Regions from separate parts of the Levilactobacillus parabrevis genome, predicted to be linked through region 2. Evidence: predicted binding sites of a transcription regulator. Region 2 holds the regulator's gene; the other holds the start of a gene.
The links. Region 2 encodes LexA, which represses DNA repair genes until DNA is damaged. Its sites were predicted from a motif close to CNAACANNTGTTNG; they were not measured.

Region 1: ACEPSU_RS03685 (ATP-dependent DNA helicase) is a predicted target of LexA. The motif match lies at 4,348-4,361, and genes of this name have one in related genera.

Annotation. Positions count from the first base shown of each region.
Region 1 is NZ_CP168688.1:758,467-766,381, forward strand. It holds gene ACEPSU_RS03670 (lactonase family protein) at 1-34, shown strand, start outside; gene ACEPSU_RS03675 (sce7725 family protein) at 324-1,244, opposite strand; gene ACEPSU_RS03680 (hypothetical protein) at 1,248-1,934, opposite strand; gene ACEPSU_RS03685 (ATP-dependent DNA helicase) at 1,931-4,294, opposite strand; gene ACEPSU_RS03690 (PTS sugar transporter) at 4,445-4,711, shown strand; gene ACEPSU_RS03695 (hypothetical protein) at 4,777-4,980, shown strand; gene ACEPSU_RS03700 (hypothetical protein) at 5,398-5,748, opposite strand; gene ACEPSU_RS03705 (phosphate ABC transporter substrate-binding protein PstS family protein) at 6,027-6,917, shown strand; gene pstC (phosphate ABC transporter permease subunit PstC) at 7,000-7,915, shown strand, end outside.
Region 2 is NZ_CP168688.1:1,277,099-1,285,013, forward strand. It holds gene ndk (nucleoside-diphosphate kinase) at 215-691, opposite strand; gene ACEPSU_RS06075 (PspC domain-containing protein) at 874-1,059, opposite strand; gene ACEPSU_RS06080 (histidine phosphatase family protein) at 1,083-1,745, opposite strand; gene ACEPSU_RS06085 (PPK2 family polyphosphate kinase) at 1,910-2,791, shown strand; gene ACEPSU_RS06090 (hydroxymethylglutaryl-CoA synthase) at 3,132-4,301, shown strand; gene ACEPSU_RS06095 (hypothetical protein) at 4,365-4,946, opposite strand; gene ACEPSU_RS06100 (nucleoside 2-deoxyribosyltransferase) at 5,165-5,605, shown strand; gene lexA (transcriptional repressor LexA) at 5,679-6,308, opposite strand; gene ACEPSU_RS06110 (DUF896 domain-containing protein) at 6,786-7,037, shown strand; gene ACEPSU_RS06115 (YneF family protein) at 7,136-7,363, shown strand; gene ACEPSU_RS06120 (ABC transporter ATP-binding protein) at 7,498-7,915, shown strand, end outside.

The DNA of each region.
Region 1 (7,915 bases), 520 kb from region 2:
ACCAGAAGGCGTCTGCGTGGTGCCAGTTAAGTAAAAAGAGTGTGAGCAAGGGCGGTAGCCAGTGAGCATTAACGTCAATAAGGAGAAAATCCCGGGTTTGGATTTTTCCTTATTGGGGTTAAGCGGAACTGGCTGCCCTTGCTCACACGTTTCGGCAACAGAGCCTTGGTGCGTAATCGCCAGCTCAAAGTTGCCGTTACGAAACACCAATAAAAATTAAAACGAGTAACCAGTATGAAAAAATCTGGTTACTCGTTTTTTAATGGTTATAGGATAGTAGCTATCTCGAGTGAAAAATCCCATGAATGACTAGCCAGAAAGCCTTAATCCACTGGAAAATTTTCCTTGAAGTACTGCGCCATCAGCTGTAAGTGGTGTTCCAGACTCAGCCGTTTTACCACGCCCAGTCCAGGGAAGTGCTGCTGCTCGTGGTAGGCGGCTAGCTGTTGTGCCGCGGGGGTCTGAGTGACCGCCGGTTGTTGTGGCAACCACTCGGCCAGTTTAGCCACGGCCTGGAAAAACTTCTCCTTGGGGTGGCGGAAGTCATTGCGGTCGGTGGAAACGAAGCGGTGGATGCGGAGCTGATTTCCACGGAAATACGTGAGATGCAGGGTGACCGCTTTGGCGGGATAGCCATGTTCGCTGTAGTGGCTGCCACCAATCGTGTAGTCACTAAAGCCGACGTAGTTATTGAAGTCGGCCAGTGTCCAATCGTCACTGAAGAAGCCGTCCACAATATCGGCGTAGCTTCGGTCGTGCTCCGGAAACCAAGCGTGATCGAACAGGCTGACAGTCGGGCGGTCCAGCAGCTGGCGAATGCGAGCTTCCGGGGGGACTAATAGGTAATCGGGCGCCGTCAACCAGCCAGCGTGGTGGGCCGCTTTGAGCTCATCGTATTGTCGAGCAATCAGCAGTGTGTGGTGTCCGGCTGGTGCTGTAAGGCTGTCTGGAATGAGCATGGGGGTCAGCACGTGGCCAACGATGAGATTGGGGTTATCCTGATACGGCCGCCAGTCGTGAAGCTTTTGTTGGGTCAACGCATAGTCGCTAACCGTTGGATTGGCAATGACCACCACCGGCTGGTCATGGTCGACGAAGGCCGCCACCGTTTGGGGTAGGGCACGGATGTCCCTGACCGGTTCGATGATGGGGATGATGTTGGCGGGTAATACGTGCTGCTGAGCAATATTTTTCAGTGCAAGCAGGTCGTACTGCCGGCCACGAAAGTAAGGGAAATAAAGCATGCGTCAGTCCTCCCTTAACCGTTGTTGGAGGTCGTGCAGTTCTAGGCTCAGAGCGTCCACTTCAGTCTGGAGTGCGGTGACCGCGGCCGATTGGGTGTCTTCAATGAATTGGTCGTAGAAATTGGCTTCGGGATCGTAGACGTCGTAGTGTTGGTGGCGCTTCTTCAATTCCTGATAGAGACGATCGGTGCCATACTGCTTCAGGCCGGTTTCCATCTGCTTGGCCTTATTGACTTCGCGGGCCTGCGACGCAATGAAACGGGTCGTCAGTTGACTAGCCGGTACTTGGAGTTCCTGCCGTCGTGGTGGCCGTGCCACGGTCAAGTAACCCGGTGTGACGGGGGCTTCGGTGGCCGTTGCCAGCATATCTTTATCGAAGGGCCGATAAATCAGAACGCCAATGCCAGCAGGAATCTCATCGGCAACTTCCTGATAAAGTTTCAACGGAAGGACGAAATAGTTGTAGTGACCGACGAAGGACAGCTTGGCCTTGGAGTGGAAATCAGACTTGGTGACCTTCAGTTCGTAGCAGCGCCATTCAATCGATAGATCCGGCATCTCCTGATAGCTGAGAGTGTCAACAATGCCAGCATCATCAGGCATTGTGACCTCCTCAACGGGGAAGGCACCGGCCTCACGACAGTAATAATAGAGTGTTTTTTCTAAAGCAAGGGTAAGCTTCGTTTTCATGAGGAGACCTCCTGGTGCCAGAAATTTTGCACGGCAGTCGTCAGTTGTTCAGGACGGTAGAGGCGGCGGAAATGCTGCCAGTGTTGCGGATACAAGTGGGTGTAGCGTGGACTAGAGAAACGTTGGTCCATCAGCAGGATAATGCCCACGTCCTTGGAGCCGCGGATCAACCGGCCAGCCGCTTGGAAGACATTGTTTAAACCGGGAAGTTGGTAGGCAAATGCGAAGCCCTGCTGGGACTGTTCGTCGAAGTAGTCACGGATAAGGTCGGTCTCCGGATTGATGCCGGGGAGACCAACGCTGACGACCCCCACGCCAATCAGCCGGTCGGCCTTGAGGTCGATACCCTCGGCAAAGATCCCACCGAGAAGGGCAAAGCCGACCAGCGTTTCCTGGGGATCGGCCACGAAGTTTGCAAGAAAGGCTGTGCGGTCGGCCTCGGCCATTTTAGACTGCTGGACGACGGTTTTAATGTGCGGGTAAGCCATCTGAAAGGCTTGCGTCACGTCGAGCAGGTAGCTGTAGGATGGCAGAAAAATCAGGTAGTTACCGGTCTTGCCGTCCACCAGCGTCTTGATTGCTAGCAGGATATTCGCGAGATTGGCGTTGCGTTGTTTGTAGGTCGTTTGAATGTAATTGGTGACCAGAATAGCTTGATGTTGCGGTTCAAACGGTGAATTAAGCTGGTAAGCCAGGCTGTCGGTGTCGCCCCCCAAGACTGTTTGGTAGTAGTCCATGGGGGAGAGGGTCGCTGAGAAGAGGACGGCACCGTGGCCCAGGGCGAGGCTGTCGGCGAGAAAGGCGCTGGGGTCCAGGCAAAGCTGCTTGATCGTAATATTGCCGTCTACCACGGCTAAGCGCATGCGATACGTATCGTCGTAATACTCGCCGATTCGTTGATAGCTGATGGCGGCGAAGTAGTAGTCGAGAATGCTCTGGGTGAAGGGCGTCTGGGGCTGGTCAACCAGCCAATCGTGGATGGCTTCAACCAGCCGTGACAGGTCGTGGTTGAAGTCCTCCGGTGGTGTGAGAAAGGTAGTATCGGTCTTGCCGTCCTGAAGGAGTGGGGCCACGATGTCATCGAAAGTGGCGCGCAGATCCTGCAAGCGCCGTCGTAGCTTCGGTGTGGCCTGTTTGAGGTCGCGACTCTGTTCAACCAGGCGGTCTAACGGCCGACTGGTGAGTTCGGCGGAATACATTTCTCGTGAACGGCTGACCAGGTTGTGGGCTTCGTCGATCAAGAAGAAGTTGTCCGGATCCTCGGCGGTAAAGAACCGTTGGAGGTGGACTTGGGGATCGAAGAGGTAGTTGTAGTCGCCAATAATGACATCACAAAAGAGGCTCGCGTCCAGTTGAAATTCAAACGGGTCGAGCGTATGTTTGCGGGCGTATTCCTCGATCACGGGTCGCGTGAGCTGGTCGTTGTGATTGATGAGATCGAGCAGAGCGGGTTTGAGCCGATCATAGTAGCCTAACATGTAGGGGTTCTCATCCGGCTGCAGGTCAGCTTCTTCTGGAAACTGAATCTTTTCTTTGGCTGTGAGCGTGATACTCTTGAGCTTGAGTCCCTGACTCGCCATGAGGCTGACGGCTTCTTCGGCCACGGTTCGCGTACTCTGCTTGGCTGTTAGGTAAAAGATCCGTTGGATGACACCTTCGCCGATGGCCTTGATGGTTGGAAAGAGGGTGGAAATCGTTTTCCCCGTACCAGTCGGTGCCTCGGCAAAGAGTCGTTTGCTGGTGAGAATCGTCTTGTAGACGGCAACGGCAAGCTCGTGTTGACCCGGGCGGTAGTGGCCGAAGGGAAAAGTGAGCTGTTGAATGGTTGGGTCGCGGCGCTCTCGCAGGTCGGACCGGAATTTTAGCCAAGTGACGTATTCGGCAATGACCTTGTCGAAGAACGCCTTGGCGGCTTGACGGCTGATGACTTGGTCCGTCTGGGTCGTCGTCTCCGTATTGGTCTGAAAGTAAGTTAAAGTCAACGTGACTTCATCGAGATCGGTCTCTTTTTGCATCAGTAAGTAGGCGTAGAGCTTGACCTGGCCCCAGTAGAGGGTCAGTGTGTTCTCGCTGAGCTGGTCAAAAACGGTCTCGGACGTCTTGATCTCTTCAATGCTGGCGCCGTCGTCGGTCAATGTCACGCCGTCCGCTCGGCCGTGAAGCAAGTAGTCGGCCCCATTTAGGGTAAGGTTTAGGTCGAGATAGTATTCTTTCTGATAATTTTCTCCGCGCTGTTTTTGCAGGCGACGGTGGATGCGCGCACCCAGGAGCGCCGTATTTTGGCTATTACTGGTGCTACCCAAGTCCCCGGTTCGCAAGGTAAATTCAACTAATTCACGAACCCCTAGTTTAATTGGCATGCGCTCATCGCCTCCATTTCTGGCAATAATCATACCATACTTTGGACTGACTTTGAACGCGTGTTCGCGGGATAGTTTGACCTTGTGAAATAAAGTGAAAAGTCTTGGCTTTCAATATGTAATCGCTTACAATAGAAGTAAGAGGTGATCATGATGAAGACCATTGGATTTCCATTGTTTGAAGAGATGCCAACCGTTGATGAAGCCCCCGCATTACAGAAGATCTGCCAGAAGCATGATAGCAAGGCTAGGATTAAGGTTCGTGACCTTGAAATTGACCCCAGTCAGCACGAAGAGGTTGCCGAACTAGTGGGCTACGCAGGCCATTACGTTCGAATCGTTGCGGAGGGGCCAGACGAAGCGCAACTGGCCGGCGCAATCCACCAACAATTGGCAGCAGATAAGTATTGTTACTAGCCGCTTGACGGCGACCAACAGATTCGCTAAGCTCAGGTTAAACAAGAATTCAAGGAGACTTAGCGGTGAGTGAAGAACAGATAGCACGACTATGTGAAATTGCCCCCAAGTATGGTTTACATCTGGAACATCGGGGATTGGTCATCACCAAGGTAAACGACCAACCCACGGAACTGGATACGACCAAGTACATGCCGGATCAGTTCATTGATTTGTTGACGCAGATTATTGGAACTAATATGAAGGCCGATTTGTGGGATTGGAAATAAGGAAAAGAGTGCGCCAAGGAGCGATTAGACAGCGAGCATTAACGTCATAAGGAGAAAAATCCCGGGTTTGGATTGTTCTTCTTATGGGGTTAAGCGCAACTGTCTGCTCCTTGGCGCACGTTTCGGCTGTGTAGAGTTAGGAAAGCAATCCCGAGCATTAACGTCATAAGGAGAAGAATCCCGGGTTTGGATTGTTCTTCTTATGGGGTTAAGCGCAGCTAGCTGCCTGCTGTCTCACGTTTCGGCTATATGAGATTAGAAAGTAACCACAAATAGTATCTTCAGTTTCAAATTAAGCAGTCCCCAACAATTGATCGAAAAAATTTCCTTGTAATAAGATTCAAACAGACAAAAGCAATGAAAAAATACCGTTAGCCCGGTGACTTTAAAAGTCAATCGGACTAACGGTATTTGCGTTTAAGCTTCTTCCCAGCGATTAAATTCTTGGGGATGGCTACTCAGGTAATCGATGGCTTCTTGTCCCAACGCCTTGGTTGCGGCATCGAAGTCACTTGGTGCGTCAGCTTTATCGGCGTCAGCTTCGTCCCGAAGGAAACCGGAGGCGAGGTCCAAATACTTGGTTCGCCGACCGACACCATTATCCTTGAATAGGTCGTCCAGACCGGTCAGATCACTCTTGCCGGCGGCAGCGACTTGCTGCGCTAAATCTGCCTTTTCACCCAATTTTGATGCGGCATAATCCATTAAGAAGTCGTTCATATCAACGATCATGGCGTGTCGTGCTTTACGTTCACTTTTATTTGCCACTTCTGGTCACCTCTTACTCTAATTCTAGCCATTTTGGCGGCAAGACGCAATTAACGACCCACATTTATGCAATTAATCGTGTTTGGGGGTTAACTATCGAAATATAAAGGAATTTATGGAGAATTTGGCAACATTTACCGAAAATTTACACGATTGCTACGAATAATATATATTCATCGCTTAGAATCAGGGTTGTAAGTTATGGGGAGGCATTTTGAGAAAAGCTATCGCGATTCTTAAAATGGTTCTACTACTTTTAATGACATGGAGTGACAGAGATGAATAAGGGATCAAAGTTAGCAATGGGGATTGCAGCACTTAGCATATTATTAGTCGGTTGTGGGAAAGCCACTAGCTCAACTAGTAGTAAGGGAAGTAGCGAAGCACTTTCTGGTAAGGTAACTGCCGTGGGGTCAACCGCATTACAACCACTGGCAGCTAAGGCGGGTGCCAACTTTACCGCTAAGAACAGCAAGGTTAATTTGACCGTCCAAGGTGGGGGTTCTGGGACTGGGTTAAGTCAAGTTCAAGCCGGAGCAGTTTCAATTGGTGACTCCGATATTTTTGCCGAAGAGAAGGATGGTATCAAGGCTGACAAGTTGACTGACCATAAAGTAGCCGTCGTGGGGATGGCACCAGTCGTCAACAAGGACGCCGGCATCAAGAACTTGAAGATGGCCCAAGTGAAGAAGATCTTCACGGGTAAGATTACCAACTGGAAAGAAGTCGGTGGTAAGGATCAAAAGATCGTCATCATCAACCGGGCCCAAGGTAGTGGGACGCGAGCAACGTTTGAAAACGCCGTATTGAAGGGTGCAACTGCCGTTAAGTCACAAGAACAAGACTCCAACGGTGCCGTTCAAAAGATCGTTTCCACGACGCCAGGGGCCATCAGTTACTTGGCCTTCTCTTACTTCACGAACAAGTTACAAGCCGTTTCTATCGATAATGTAACACCAACTGATAACAACGTACAAACGAACAAGTGGAAGATCTGGTCCTACGAACACATGTACACCAAGGGTACGCCTGACAAGGCAACCGCTGCTTTCTTGAAGTACATGGACTCAAAGGCCGTTCAAAACAGCTTGGTTAAGGACATGGGTTACATCAGTATTCATGACATGAAGGTTACCAAGGATGCTAAGGGTGTCGTTACCCAGAACTAGCACCGAAAATCTTTGTCAGTAGTCGTCACAGGGTGGAGGTGCGGTCGTAGCACCTTCACTTTTTTTAAGGGGGAGTCATTCAATGGAACAAACTAATTCACAGCTCAAAAACCAAGACACCCAATCACATGAGTGGGATACACGGTTGCATCACGCAACCAAAGCTACGCATGAAGATTGGATCGGTCGCGGGATCAGTTATTTCTGTATTGGTATTATCATTCTCGTGGTCGCGTCGATGCTGTGGTTCATCACCTCGAAAGGGATTGCCACGTTTACGCAAAATCACGTGAGCCTCTGGAAATTCTTATCGGGGACTAACTGGGCACCCGACCAAGGCAAAATCGGGGCATTGCCCATGATCTTAGGGTCGTTTGCCGTGACCTTCGCCGCCGCAATCGTTGCAACCCCGTTTGCGTTGGGTACAGCCATCTTCATGACTGAAATCTCGCCGAACCGCGGGCGGAAATTCCTACAACCAGTCATTGAGTTGCTGGTTGGGATTCCATCCGTTGTTTACGGGTTCATTGGTCTGGCCGTCGTCGTACCATTTATGCGGCACTTAGTCGGTGGTTCTGGTTTCGGAATCATTTCAGCAACCTTCGTCCTGTTCGTCATGGTCCTGCCAACGATTACGTCGATGACCGTTGACAGCTTACGGGCCGTTCCACGGTTCTACAAGGAAGCGTCACTAGCATTAGGCGCAACGCGTTGGCAGACGGTGTCGCGGGTCATTCTGCGCTCGGCAACTTCCGGAATCTTAACTGCAATCATCTTTGGGATGGCCCGGGCCTTTGGAGAAGCCTTAGCCGTTCAAATGGTGATTGGGAACGCCGCAATCATGCCGAAAAACTTAATCTCACCAGCTTCAACGTTGACCAGTCAATTAACGACGGGGATCGGGGACACCATTGATGGGACGTTACCGAACAACGCCTTGTGGTCATTAGCTCTAATTCTGTTATTAATGTCACTATTTTTCAACGCACTGGTACGTT
Region 2 (7,915 bases):
TTTCTTATGAATCCTATATAACAGAACTAATTCATGCGTAAAGATTTTGCCTAGTTGTCGTAATTTAAGTATAACCGGTTACTGGTGATAGGTAGCAGAGAAGCATCTTGAAAAGATGTGTTCGTAAAAAGGATGTCGTTAGGTGTGTGGACAAGAAAAAAACGCTCGGCAAATTTTACCAAGCGTTTACATTAATCATTCAATTGTAGTGTGCTTACTTTGCCCCAACTTTTTCCTTAGTCGTCACTTTTTGGTGAGCAGCTACGGCAAGTTCTGGGAACCAGATTGCAATCTCATGGTGCGCGTTTTCCCGACTGTCAGCGGTGTGCACGATGTTTCTCAGGATGCCATCTGGGTATTCGTGGGCAAAGTCGCCCCGAATCGTTCCGGGTTGGGCGTCGTTAGGCCGCGTCTTACCCGCTAAATTGTGAACAGCTTTAACCACGTCAGTCCCAGTCACGATGATCGCAACGAGGGGACCTTCCTGCATGTAGGTCTCGATTTCCTTGAAGTAAGGCTTTTCGACTTGCTCCCTGTAGTGCCGCTTTAATTGGTCAGTTGTTGCGTTAACCACCTTGAGCGCAGTGATTTGGTAACGCTTTCTTTCGAGCCGTGAAATAATATCTCCGATATGTCCTTCCGCAACACCATCCGGTTTAACTAATACTAAAGTTTTTTCTGAATTTGCCATGGTAGAGAACCTCCTTGAGTTTTTTAAAGCGTCCAGGTTATAACGGGTATAACGAGTTGTTAATTCAAATTGTAGACTAACCTTTCCGCAACGTCAATCGAATTGTGAATATTTTGATAGCGTTTTCATTATTTTATTTTTAAGCATGAAAAAAGCCCGAATTTACTCGGACTTTTGGTCGATTATTCGGGGTCACCCATGACCATCCACAGGATCAAGTAAACGATGATTCCGGGGAAGATAGGGGTGATTGCCAGTAAGAAGAAAATTAGGCGGGCGATACCGGGATTCCAGTCGAAGTGATCGGCAATTCCACCGATGACGCCGGCGAAGACCCGGTTACTCATAGAACGATGAATATTTTTCATGACGTAGTCCTCCTCTAATTAGTTTAGGATTGAAAATCAGTTTTGTTGAAGAAATCCACGTGAATGTCATCATCGGTGATTTCTAGCTTGGTGATACTCCCATTGATGGTTGCAATGCCTTCATCCAAATCGGGAGCGTAGCGATCGATGATTGACCGAATCGTCATTCCGTGTGAAACGACCATGACCTGATCGCCATCTTTGGAGTTTTCCCGTAGCTTGTTAAAGCCGCGGTCGAGTCGTTCCCAGAACATGTCATTGCTTTCAGCTTCACCGTACAAGTCCGCTTGGTGAATCAGGTCCCGCGCTTTTTCCAAGCCGTAGGTGCCGAGCACCTTTGATTCGGAAGTCAGGCCAACCTGAGCGCCGACAAATTGCCACATCTGATTTAAGTCATTGCCTTCAAAGTAGCCGTGACACTGTTCACGAAATTCGGGGTACTGGTAAGTCACAATGTTCATGTTATCTGGATTTTCCCTGAGTGCGATTCGCGCCGTCTCAATGGCCCGCCCAGAGTCACTGCTGTAGGCAGCGGCGAGGGGGATGTTACTGAGCTGTTGGCCAGCACGCTTGGCATCGGCCCGCCCCTTAGCTGTAAGGGGGGAGTCAATCCAGCCCTGAACCTTGTTGTAGTGATTCAACATCGTTTGACCATGACGCACAAAATATGCCGTAAATTTCTTCATTTCTTCTAGGCCTCCGTTGATCAAGTAAGTGTTTACATCCTCAGTATATCAAGCTTGAAAATAGAACGCGAAGATTTTGCCGCAACTTTTGCAAAAAGTGTGTGTGTTCGCTGGAATCCGTTAGGCAAGCATGCTAAGGTGAAAGATATTAGGAGATGATGTGCATGAGTACTGAGAGCAGTTATCGTTATACGGGTGAGAAATCGATTGATTTAGCGCAGTTGGCAACGCACGTTGAGAAGGGGCCGGATCAGGCCGTCATCAACAGTGCATTGGACGCCAACGTGGCGACACTGAGTGACTTGCAGTCCCGGCTATATTCTCAGAAGCAGCACGGGGTTATCGTGATCCTGCAAGGGATGGATACCGCCGGGAAAGACGGCTTGATTCGACACGTCTTTAGCGGGCTGAATCCCTCTGGGACGAGTGTGGTCAGCTTCAAGGAGCCGACTCACGTGCAATTAGCCCATGACTTTCTGTGGCGGGTTAACCAAGCCCTGCCTTCACGAGGAGAGATTCGGATCTTTAACCGCTCCCAGTACGAAGACGTCTTGATCAGTCACGTCCATCCAGAGATGCTGACCACACAACATTTACCAGGCATCAATTCAGTGGCGGATGTTGATGATAAATTTTGGAATCATCGTTACCATGATTTGAAGAATTATGAAAAATATTTACGACATCAAGGCTTTGAAGTCATCAAAATTTTCTTGCATCTGTCCAAGGATGAACAGACACACCGGTTCGAACGACGCATCGAAGTGCCTAGCAAGAACTGGAAATTTGTCCCGAGCGATATGCAAGAACGGGCCTTCTGGGATGATTATCAGGATGCTTATACCAAGATGCTGGAAAACACGGCAACTAAGAAGAGTCCATGGTATTTGATTCCAGCTGATGACAAGGGTGTGGCCCGGCTGATTGTGTCCAACATCTTGATTGATCGGTTACAGGCCCTGAACCCTCAATATCCTAAAGTTAGTTCAGAGACGAAGCAAAAGTTGCGGTCTGTCCTTCAAGAGCTAAAAGATCATAAATTATAAGATATTGTTAGATACAAAAAGCCACTGTAAAGGCTATGGTTGTAGACTAGAGCACACAAGATTGTAACATACAAATACTGATATTTGTGCTGAACGTTGCCCCTAAACTTAGGCAACGTTCAGCGTGGATATCAGTATTTTTGCGTCGAATAGGTTAAGACTTTTTAGAGATTCGATTGGGGAACATCGGTGAACGACCACGGTGTAGTACAATGAAAGTTAGCGAAATGTTTGGGGTTGTTCACTAATTTGACACACTAGACGGCATGAACACCCCTGAACAACGATGTAACACTAGAGTTGTATAATACATAAAGCCTAACGTAGGAGGAAATAACTGATGACTGTGAGTGTTGGTATTGATAAAATCGGGTTCTACACGCCAGACTTGTATCTAGATATGGCCGAATTGGCCACTGTGCGGGGAGAGGACCCCAATAAATATTTGATTGGAATCGGTCAATCGAAGCAGGCTGTTATTCCGCCGACACAAGACATTGTGACGATGGCTGCCAATGCCGCCAGTCAGATTCTGACGCCCGCTCTAAAGGCTGAGGTGGCAATGGTTCTGTTTGGGACGGAGTCGGGTATCGATAACTCTAAAGCCAGTGCTGTCTACCTCGCACATCTACTTGGATTGTCACCACAGACGCGAGCGATTGAATTGAAGCAGGCTTGTTACGGAGCCACAGCTGGCTTGCAACTAGCCGCCGATTACGTTCGAGTCCATCCTCAGGCCAAAGTGCTGGTTATTGGGGCTGATGTGGCGCGGTACGGTCTGCGCACGGCAGGTGAAGTGACTCAGGGTGGTGGCGCGGTTGCTATGTTGGTGACGGCCAATCCGCAAATTCTGGCGTTGGACGGGGTCAGCAGTTATCACACCGAAGACGTGATGGATTTCTGGCGGCCAACCTACCGGACCGAAGCTCTGGTTGATGGTAAATACTCCACCAACGTTTACCTCGACTTCTTCAAGACAGTCTGGGCTGATTATCAGCAGCAAACCGATCGCACCATTGCAGACTTTAGCGCCTTTGTTTTTCATTTACCATTTACTAAGATGGGGCGCAAGGGTCTTCGCCAGATCCTGCCCGAAGCCCAACCAGACCAACAGGAAAGCCTGAAAGCGGCCTTTGAGGCTAGTCAGGAAGATAACCGAAACGTGGGTAATCTCTACACTGGCTCACTGTATCTCAGTCTATTGTCACTGCTTCGGCATGGGCAGTTGGCATCGGGAACGCGTCTAGGGTTCTTCAGTTATGGTTCCGGTGCCGAAGGGGAATTCTTTAGTGGCATACTCCAACCCAACTATCAACAAGGATTCGATGATGCCACCCTGACAACGTTACTTGCCCAGCGCAAACGGGTGAGTGTCGCTGAATACGAAGACATTTATCGCGCCCAGTTGAGCAATGACAGCCGCGATGTCCAACTGCCAGTGGGTGAAGAGACCGCCCAGTACTACCTCGCTGGTCGGCGAAACCAGCAGCGTCAATACCGCGAACAATAGCATTTTGTATGATCCAATTTAAAAAAACGCTCCACACCTTTCTTAAGATGCGGAGCGTTTGGTTTATTCAAATTGATTTTTAACGACGTAACCGTCCTTAAATACCAGGACAGGAGATTGCTTACCCACTCTGATCTGCAAGGTATAGCCCTTACCCAGCGATTTTTCCAGCGAGCCACTAGTCTTAGTGAAGTTCGTGACGAAGCGGGGCCACTTAGCTTGCTTGGCCAAGCTCGGCTTCTTATTCAGCGCCGCAATCGTCTGCTTCAGATCACTGTTGGTGACCGTCAGTGTGTAGGTCTTGCTGGACTTATCAAAGGTGACGTCCCCCAACTTTGTCAGGGCCTTTGCCAACTGTTGCTTAACACTTTGTTCGTTGTCGGCCTGAGTCACACCACTTGAACTGGCTGAGAAGGCTTTGCCCGACTGTGAACTGATCTGACTCTGCTTAGCCGTGTGAGTCGCCGGTGCGTTGTCCTGAGACCAGTAGGGCAACTTCCAAATGGCGAAGACGGTTCCCAAGAGGGCCAGCGTCATTAGGATAATCGAGCCAACCTTTGAGTCACCGTGTTGAATTGCCGTGGCGAGTGAAAACGCCGCAATTATTGTGATTAGACCGCCCATAATGGCAAATCCAAGAATCATGATGAATCCCCCCAATTTCTGTTGCTTTCAGTATAGCATGAAACAATTATATCGTGAAAGGGGTTACCTGGAACCGTTAAACTCGAATAATATTAACAAATTAATTAAATTAGGGACCCACAACATTTTATAACCGAATATTAATCAAAATGTAGTCGCTAATAGTTAACCTTTCCGGTATAATATAAAACACATAAGATAGAAATGAGGAGATTAGTGTGACCAACGTTTATTTAGCAGGACCATTCTTTGATGATGAGCAGATTTCACGGATTGAACGGGTGGAACAGGCCTTAGCCGCTAACCCCCGCGTAACAAACTTCTTCAGCCCCCGGAAGAGCGAGATTCCTGGATTAACAATGGGGACACCTGAATGGGCAACACAAACATTCCAAATGGACGTGAGCCAGATTGATCAAGCCGACGTTGTGGTTGGTATGGTCGACTTTGTTGATGACCAGGTGGATTCTGGAACGGCATTCGAAATTGGCTACGCCTTTCACAGCAAGAAGCCGGTAGTGATTCTTCACGAGAAGGATACCACGTTGAACCTGATGATTGCTGAGGGCCTGCACGCTTACGTTCAGGAAGCTGAAGCTCTGGCGGCCTACGACTTTTCGACCTTACCTGAAAGTCATTACCACGGTAAAGTGATCTAAAGCACACTTAAATAAGTTGAACAAATAAAAACGGCTTTCTCGTCAGTGACGGGGAGCCGTTTTAAGTCTAAAGTTAGTGGACGTCATCGCGGAACAGGCCAACAACTTTACCTAAGATGCTAACGTTATTGAGGATGATTGGCGCCATGGTATCATTTTCTGGTTGTAGCCGGAAGTGATCGGCTTCCTTGAAGAAACGCTTGCACGTGGCTTCATTTTCTTCCGTCATGGCAATCACGATATCACCATTATCGGCATTTTGCTGCCGGCGGACAATGACCTGATCGCCATTGAGAATGCCAATGTTGATCATACTCTCGCCGCGAATGGTCAACATGAAGAGTTGATCATCGTCGCGTTCGAATTCTGGGGGAACTGGGAAGTAGTCGGTCGCTTCCTGAACGGCCAGGATGGGTTCTCCGGCCGTGACCGTACCCAAAACGGGAATTCGGGTCTGTTGTTCGTGAACACCCAGTTCTTCTAATCCGGCGGGGGTAACTTCTAAGGCCCGTGGTTTTGTCGGGTCCTTCGTCAACAGGCCCTTCTTTTCTAGGCGGGCGATGTGGCCGTGCACCGTAGAGGTTGAGGAGAGAGAGACGGCTTCGCCAATCTCACGGACAGTCGGCGGATACCCTTTTTCGTTGACCCGTTCCCAAATGAAGCGTAGGACGGCTAACTGTTTACTTTCAGAAGCTTTACTCATTTTTTCTGCCACCTCGTTCGTCATTCGTAGTATAGTTTAACCATAGTGTAGCATAGGTTTCCGGCGTTTTCAAACAGATGTTCGGGTAAATTCAGGCATTAATATATTTGTGACGCTATGGGTTGGCGAGATTATGCAGATAGTCAATCGACAAACGTTGCTGTTGCGGGATTACCAGCCAATTAGTTATCGCTAGTGTTGCGGCGAACAGAGGTGCTGGCGGAGGTTGATTATTTTGGACGACATCTTTTTTTCGCCTAAAGGCGCGAGTGATTCGCTAAAATCGTGTTGTTTGCGGCCGGATAATTGAAATTTGAAATTAACCCTGATATGATAGGGCTTGTCTTGAAATGGCGACGGCAATGATCGTCAAAGTTTCATTTGGAATGTGACGTGGGAATCAAGCGGCCGGTCGATGTTGAAATCGCGGCTGCGTAATGACCCAAATTCAAAAATAAACTTAAAGGAGGATTGTTCATGGCTGAAGAAACGATGGACACCTTATTAGTTCGCATCAACGAACTGGCCCACAAGGCCAAAACAAGTGAAGGCCTCACCCCTGCTGAAACGGCGGAACGGGCAACCTTACGGAAGAAGTACCTGAAGTTATTCCGGGCCAGCTTTAAGAGTCAGGTCGAAATGATGCAGGTTTACGATAAAAGCGGTAAGGAAGTTACGCCAGAAAAGGTCCGTAATATCCAACGTGAAAAGGGTTTGCGGGACAATTAATTGCGAGAGCGAGTCTTTTTAATGGATTCGCTCTTTTATTTTGCGTTAAGTTTGTGTAAAATTGTAAACTGAATGACTTTATAAAGGAGGGGAATACCTTGTCAACTTGGATCTGGATCATTATCGTCATCGTTGTCGGCCTTGGCTGTGCTGCTGGAGGCTTCTTCGGTGCCCGGAAGTACATGGAAAACTACCTGAAAGACAATCCGCCAATTAACGAAGATCAACTGCGTGCTATGATGTTGCAAATGGGACAAAAACCATCTCAACGGAAGTTACATCAAATGATGAATGCGATGCAACAACAATCACACAACAAAAAGTAGATCGGGTTTTACTGACGACTCGCTTCCAGTTTCCATGGAGGCGAGTTTTTTTGTTTGCATTTTTATTTAATTTCTGTAAAATTGGAAAGTCTGTTACAATTTAATCATATTTTAATCTTAAAGGAGGGACGTTCGTGAGTATCTTTCGTAAATTGGCTTGGTACTTTCGTCTAGAATGGCGAACGTATCTAGTCGGCATCATTGGCTTGATTCTAACGGCCATCATTGCTATTATTCCGCCGCGAATCATTGGGAACATGGTTGACGGCATTCACGGGCAGACCATGACCGGGCGGCTCTTAGCCATCGATTTGGGTTTGGTTACCCTAGCTGCCTTGGGGCAGTACGCCACGCGCTATATGTGGCGTAACGCCATCTGGGGGGGCGCTGCTCACCTGGAACAACTTTTACGGAATCGGCTGTTCAGTCACTTTATGGTGATGGATCGCGAATTCTACCAACATTACCGGACGGGGGATCTAATGGCCCACGCGACCAATGACTTGGAAGCCGTACAACGGGTGGCTGGTGGGGGGATTCTCCAGTTCGCCG